Methylorubrum extorquens: one gene and its partner. The protein of the gene in region 1 binds, or shares a complex with, the protein of each later gene. Links are inferred from orthologs where the notes say so. Each region holds a gene or a part of one and is shown on either strand. Other genes may lie near its edges.

The links.
Region 2: the proteins of ccmB (region 1) and ccmE are in contact, whole or in part, in a solved structure (PDB 8CE8), measured with the Escherichia coli proteins. The link is inferred for Methylorubrum extorquens from one-to-one orthologs.

Annotation. Positions count from the first base shown.
Region 1 is NZ_JALJXF010000001.1:3,349,916-3,353,452, forward strand. The notes cover bases 275-3,167. They hold ccmB (heme exporter protein CcmB), read left to right. Parts: upstream 275-1,333; coding sequence 1,334-2,002; downstream 2,003-3,167. Other genes in these bases: ccmA (heme ABC exporter ATP-binding protein CcmA), read left to right, coding at 690-1,337; J2W78_RS15835 (hypothetical protein), read right to left, coding at 2,046-2,309; J2W78_RS15840 (hypothetical protein), read right to left, coding at 2,444-2,863; J2W78_RS24755 (hypothetical protein), read right to left, coding at 2,957-3,088. UniProt on the Escherichia coli protein: Required for the export of heme to the periplasm for the biogenesis of c-type cytochromes.
Region 2 is NZ_JALJXF010000001.1:4,614,680-4,617,907, reverse strand. What follows is about bases 1-2,907. They hold ccmE (cytochrome c maturation protein CcmE), read right to left. Parts: upstream 1,756-2,907; coding sequence 1,246-1,755; downstream 1-1,245. Other genes in these bases: ccmI (c-type cytochrome biogenesis protein CcmI), read right to left, coding at 1,916-2,907; J2W78_RS21585 (heme lyase CcmF/NrfE family subunit), read right to left, coding at 1-1,199. Also shown: more of ccmI, read right to left, coding at 2,908-3,228. UniProt on the Escherichia coli protein: Heme chaperone required for the biogenesis of c-type cytochromes. Transiently binds heme delivered by CcmC and transfers the heme to apo-cytochromes in a process facilitated by CcmF and CcmH.

The DNA of each region.
Region 1 (3,537 bases):
TTAGCGAACACGGAGCAGGCATAACCTGCGCCACGAGAGGTGTTCGGCCGAAAGGCGCTCCAAGGAGCGCGCGCCGCCCCGGGGGTGCCCGGGTAGCGAGTGCCCTCGGGAAACTCCCGGCGGCCGGGAGGCCCGCGAATGACACTCAGGATGGTGCGCGAGGGGCGATTTGGACGCCCTGGAATGATCGCGCGGCGCAGCCTGGGCCGGTCTATAGAACGTTTCGAAATTGGCCGCTACTGGTCCGATGACACAGGCTCGCGACTGATATCGCGGTCCCGCCCTGCCGATGCGCCCGACTCCCATCCGCGGCTAAGCCGTGGCAGCGGTGTACCGCGTCCCAGAACGTCTCGCGTTGATCCAGAGTCAGGCGTGCGAGTCGGGCCTCCGATTGTGTGCGTCCGGCGACGGGATCGCAGGCAAAAGCCTCTCCGGACGTGTCAGGTGGAGCCCGAGCATGTCTCGGCACCCATGGTCGGCCATCCTGCGAAACTGCCATCCGGTATCACCGAATCAATCCGTCGGCGACCGGAGCGGTTCGCGCGCCGTCGAACGATCCGCTATAGGCCGCACGAGACCGACCTCTCCGCTCGCGAGATGTCCCGGTGTCACCTCGCGCAAGGCGAGGAGATCAGACAGGCAGGATCGAGACGAAGCGTGCGGACCTCAACCTCATCGAAGGCCGATCCGTGCGGTTGATCGTCGAGAATCTGGCCTGTCGCCGCTCCGGACGCCGCATTTTTTCCGGCCTTTCCTTCGCGCTTGGACCCGGCGAAGGCTTGATGGTCACCGGGCGCAACGGCGCAGGCAAATCGAGCCTGCTCACGATGCTGTCCGGCCGCCTCAAGCCCGATACCGGCACGATCCGCGCCGAGGGCATCGGCGAGGCGAACCTGCCGGAATGCCTCCACGTGGTCGGGCACAGGGACGGATTGAAATCGGCGCTGACGGCCGCCGAGAATCTCGAATTCGCCCGCGACCTGCTCGGCAGTCCCGCGGCCTCCCCGAAGGCGGCCCTGGAGGCGATGGGCCTGCCGCACGTGGCGCGCTTGCCGGTCGGCTATCTCTCAGCAGGGCAGCGGCGCCGGGTGGCGCTGGCGCGCCTCCTCGTCTGCCGCCGCCCGCTCTGGCTGCTCGACGAGCCGACTGCCGCCCTGGACCTCGCATCGCAGGGTGTTCTCGCCGGACTGATGGGACGCCACCGGGCCGAAGGCGGGCTCGTGGTTGCTGCAACGCACCAAGCCCTCGGCTTGGAAGATGCCCGCGAGCTGCGCATCGCCTTAGCGACATCCGACGCTGTCTCCGAGGCGGCGTACCAGGCAGAGGATTGGCTGTGATCCGTGCCTTCTCCGCCCTCCTCGCCCGCGATCTGAAACTGGCCGCCCGGGTCGGGGGCTCGGGCGCGCTGTCGCTCGTTTTCTTCCTGATGATCGTGGTGCTGGTGCCCTTCGCGCTGGGCCCCGACATGAACCTGCTGTCGCGGATCGGCCCCGCGATTCTCTGGCTGTCGGCAGTGCTTGCAACCCTGATCGGTCTCGACCGGTTGTTTCAGTCGGACGAGGAGGATGGCTCCCTCGACCTGATGACCGCCGCCGCGGTGCCGCTGGAGCTGGTGGTGCTGGCCAAGGTTCTGGCCTCCTGGCTCACCACTGGTCTGCCTCTGGCGCTCGCTTCTCCGCTGTTCGGCCTGCTGGTGGCACTCTCCCCGAAGGCCATGGGTGCCACGGCCCTGACGCTTGCCCTGGGCACGCCGGCCCTGGCCTTCATCGGCGCCGTCGGCGCGGCGTTGACCGCCACCATCCGTCGGGGCGGCCTGATCCTGGCCATTATCGTACTGCCGCTGATGGTGCCGACTCTGATCTTCGGGGTCTCAGCGGCCGAGGCTGCCGTGGGCGGCACGGTGCCGTTCACGACCCCGTTGACGGTGCTGGCCGCCTTGAGCCTGATCGCGGCGGTGGTCGGCACCCTGGCCGCCGCCGCCGCGCTACGCTGGTCGGAGTGACCCTGGCGCGGCGCTCGGGAGGCTGCGTCTCGGTTCGCCGGATCTACTTATCGCAGCCGATGCAGATCCCGGTGTCGATCTTGTCGTTCTTCTTCTCCATGGCGTTCTCGCGATCGGGATTTCCCGAGCCACGAGTCGCACCGCCCGCCCCGGGAGGCGGCATGGTCTGACCGACGGCCGAGGTGTTCGGTGCGTAGATGGTCGAGGTCGGACCACCACCGGTACCGGTCTGCGCCGGCCCTTGGGCGGCAGCGGATGTGGCGAGGGCCGCGACCAGAACCGCGGCAAACGAGAGACGTGTGATCATCGGCAAACTCCCTTGGAGCTGGAACGCACTAGACCCCTGAGGGTTCATGCCGATCCACCGCCGGAAGCTGGCTCACTATCGGTTCTCGCGAGCACCGTTCTATCAAGATCAAGCTCGGCAGCGCTTCTCCGGATTCAGTCAGGCCAGCAGATCGTCGCTTCGCGCAGTCCCATCAGATGGGCTTCGCCGAGCCCGAACGAAGGAGAGGCATCGAACACCTCGCCCGCCACGCTCACCTCGCAGGCTTCGCCGAGAGCGCCACCGGCGCACAGTTCGAGGGCACGTGTGCGGCCTTGCGTCTCCGCGGCCGCGATCCGGATCAGAAGCTTGCCGGCCAAGCGGATATTGCCCGCTGCATCCTCCGGCAACAGGCCGATGCAGGTGATCTCGTCGTCGGTCGCGTGGACGAGGTGGCAATGATCGAGCGTGACGCGTTCACCGACATGGTGACGGGCCGCGGCGGCGAAGGCCGCTGCGTCCGCATGCGCTTCGAATGCGTGAGCGCCGCTCGGGAGCAGAAGGCCGCTCAGGATGAAAACGCATTCGACTCGCATGGAGAACCCCACCGCACGATTGTGACCGCGCAAACTTCGCAATTTGCAGGCCGAAATCGATCAGGGGACGGCGCATTCCGGGAATCGGCGATGTCAGCGGGTCTGTCCGGTCTCGGGAGCGTGGGTGTTCTGGCTGTCGGTCGGGCCGGTCAGCGTGAAGGCGAAGACGACTAGCCCCGCAAGGATCATCAGCGCGACGGGGAACACGAACATCCAACGGGGCATATCTGGCATCCATGAGCGGGCATTCGGAGCACCGAAACCCTTGGGCAGCCGAATGGCTCCGCCTGAGCTGATGAGATCGGAGCCGAACATATGCGACAAATGCATGCCCGATCCGACGCGTCGGCGATTGCTTTGTGCACTGCAACCTGAGAAATCATGGCCATGCCGGATCGCGATGGCGTCGCGGTCCTGCAGCCCTTCTTGGGCGTTTCCTCCCTAGACTTCGGGCCGTCCTTCGGGGCGGCCTTTTTTCTTTTTGGCTGCCATGCGCCCCTGCGCACAGGCCCGATCCGCGATTGTGGATCGCCCCTCGCAACGGGGCACCCCGGGCGACGGGCGCATTGACCGATGCGCAGCCTTGGCGATAGCTTGACCGTTGACGGTTCCCGCAAGGGATCAAAAGGGAACGCGGTGGAGGGCTTTCGAGCCAGATCCCGCGGCTGCCCCCG
Region 2 (3,228 bases), 1.3 Mb from region 1 along the record:
GGCAGCGCTAGCGGGATGAAGGTCCAGTTGAAGAAGGGCGGGCCGACCGAGATCTTCTCGCCCGTCAGCATCTCCAGCAGCAGCGGGTAGAGCGTGCCGACGAACACCGTGGCGCAGGCGGCGACGAGGAACAGGTTGTTCATCACCAGAGCGCCCTCGCGGGAGATCGGCGCGAACAGGCCGCCCTGGCGCAAGCTCGGCGCCCGCCACGCGAACAGGGTCAGCGCGCCGCCGATGAACAGCGCGAGGATCGCGAGGATGAACACGCCGCGGCTCGGATCGGAAGCGAAGCTGTGCACCGAGGTGAGCAGCCCCGAGCGGACGATGAAGGTGCCGACCAGCGAGAGCGAGAAGGTGAGGATGGCGAGCAGGACCGTCCAGACCTTGAGCGCGTCGCGCTTTTCCATGACGACGATGGAGTGCAACAGCGCCGTGCCGGCGATCCAGGGCATCAGCGAGGCGTTCTCGACCGGATCCCAGAACCACCAGCCGCCCCAGCCGAGTTCGTAATAGGCCCAGTACGAGCCCATGGCGATGCCAAGCGTCAGGAAGCTCCAGGCGATCAGGGCCCAGGGCCGCACCGCCCGCGCCCAGACGGCATCGATGCGCCCCTCGATCAAGGCGGCGACGGCGAAGGCGAAGGTCACCGAGAAGCCGACATAGCCGAGATAGAGCAGCGGCGGATGGATCGCGAGGCCGAAATCCTGCAGCAGCGGGTTGAGGTCGTTGCCCTCCAGCGGCGCCGGCGCGACGCGGGCGAAGGGATTCGAGGTCGTGATGATGAACAGCACGAACACGAAGGTAATGCTCGCCTGAACCATCAGCGCGTTGGTGCGCAGCACCGGTGGCACGGAGGTCTTGGCGGTGGCGACCCAGGCGCCGAACAAAGCGAGGATCAGCACCCAGAGGAGCATCGAGCCCTCGTGGTTCCCCCAGACGCCGGAGATCTTGTAGATCAAGGGCTTGGCGGTGTGCGAGTTCTCGACGACGTTCTGGACCGAGAAGTCCGACGTCACGTGCGCGTAGGTCAGCGCGCAGAAGGCGAACAGGATGCAGGCGAAGGTGCCGAGCGCGGCGGGCCCCGCCACCTCGCGCAACGCCCCGTCGCCCGAGCGGGCGGCCCAAGCGGGCATCACCGCCTGCACCAGGGAGAGCGCCAGCGCGAGCGCCAGCGCGTAATGGCCGATTTCGACGATCACCGGCAGTTCCCTCGCGCGGTTTCGGTCCGGACGGTCATGGAATCTTTCACCGCTCGCTGCGCTGGCCCAGGGTGGCGTCGGCCGTCTCGGGCTTCGCCGCGTCCTTGGGGGCTTCCTTGCCCCCGCCTTCCTGCCAGCGTCCCTGCGCCTTCAGGGCGTCGGCGACCTCGCGGGGCATGTAATTCTCGTCGTGCTTGGCCAGCACCGTGTCGGCCCGGAACACGCCGCCGACATCGAGCGTGCCCTCGGCGACGATGCCCTGGCCCTCGCGGAACAGGTCCGGCAGCAGGCCGCGATACTGTACGGGAACCGTGGCGTTGGTGTCCGTCACCGCGAATTCGACGTTCTGATCGGGCCCGCGCTTCACCGAGCCGTCCTTGACGAGGCCGCCGAGGCGGAAGCGGGTGCCCGGCGCCACACCCTGCGCCGCCACATCGGCGGGGGAGCGGAAGAACACGATCGAGCCGCTCATCGCCGACAGGATCAGCCCGAGCGCCAGGGCCAGCACGGCGCCGCAGGCGGCGATGAGGATCAGGCGGCGGCTCTTGCGGGTCACGACGGTTCCGTCCCGGTTCGTCGGCTTCTTCTCGTTCCTTCAGGCTTGAAGGCCTGATGGTGGTCCGACGTCTGCTGAGGATCAAGAGACCGGTTTCGGCCCGCCCGCCCGCGGGGTCAAGGTTGAACGGGCGGGACCGATTGTCAGGGGCGGCCTTCCGCTACGGTTGAGCCGGTGTCAGACCGAGTTCCTTGCCGAGCGCATCGAGGCGTTCCACGGCGTTCGGGTTGGCGGCGAGCGCCATCCTGGCCCGGTCGAGGGCCCGGGCTGCGGCGGCCCGATCGCCGATCACGCCGTAGGAGCGCACGAGCCGCATCCACTCGTCGGCGCTGCCGCCCTTGGCGGCGAGCCGCCGGTCGAGGCTCGCGACCATACCGCGGATCGCCGCCTCGCGCTCGGCCGGCGGCATCGCTCGGATCGCGGTGGCGGCGTCGGGCTCCGCCGCATTCTTCTCGCCGGACTTTTCGCCGTTCTCTGCCTTCGGCGGGGGTGCCCCGGCCCCGGCGAGGCCGAGTTCGTGGGCCTGCGCATCGAAACGCGCCTGCGCCTCCTTATCGTCGGGAAACGCCTTGCGCCCGCGCTCCAGCGCATCGAGCGCCTTGTCGCGCTCGCCGAGCACCGCGTGGGAGCGCACGAGGCGCAGCCACTCGTCGGCGCTGCCGCCCTGCTTGGCCAAGCGCCGCTCCAGCCCCTCGACCATGCCGCGAATCGCGTCGATCCGCTCCGAGGGGGGCAGAGCCTGGATGTTGCCGCCCGGCCCGGCCACCGGCGCCTCGGACATCGCGCCTTCCTTGGCGGCGTCCTTGACGCCCTCCCCGGCTTCTCCTCCGGCCTTCGGCGCGGCCATGGTCTCACCCTTCAGCCGGGCGAGGTTCTCGCGCACCGTCGGCAGCCAGGGTGCGTCCGCGGGGGCGGAGGCCGCCATCGCTTCCAGCCGCCGCACGGCGCCGGCTACGTCGCCGGACTGCTCGTCGCCGCGGGCGAGATAGAACTGGGGCTTGGCCGCCTTCGGGTCGGCGGCGAGCGCCCGGCCCAGCACCTTGCGCGCCTCCGGCGAGACCGTGCCGTCGGCGGCCGCGACCAGGGCCTCGCCCCAATCGGACAGAGCCTGGGCGTCCTCGCCCTTGAGGCGGACCAGCGCCGCGTAGGCGCGGGCCGCGTCGTCGAACCGACCCAGCCGCATGTAGACGGGGCCGAGCACGCTCCAGCCGCGGACGTCGTCCGGGTGGTTGGCGAGCCGTGCCTCGATCTGGCCGATGGCGGTCATCAGATCCTGCGCGCCGGCCCGCGTCGCCTTGCGGTCGGCGTCGGTCTGCGAGGGGAGGTTCGGCGAGCCGTAGAGGCCGTAGACGACGAGCGCGACGAGGGGGATCGTCGAGAGCGCGAAGGCGGAGGCCGCCCGGCGCTGGCGCAGATGCGGCTCGGCGATCGGCGCAGGCCCCGACCCGTCCGCCTGCTCCTCGCGGCTCGCTC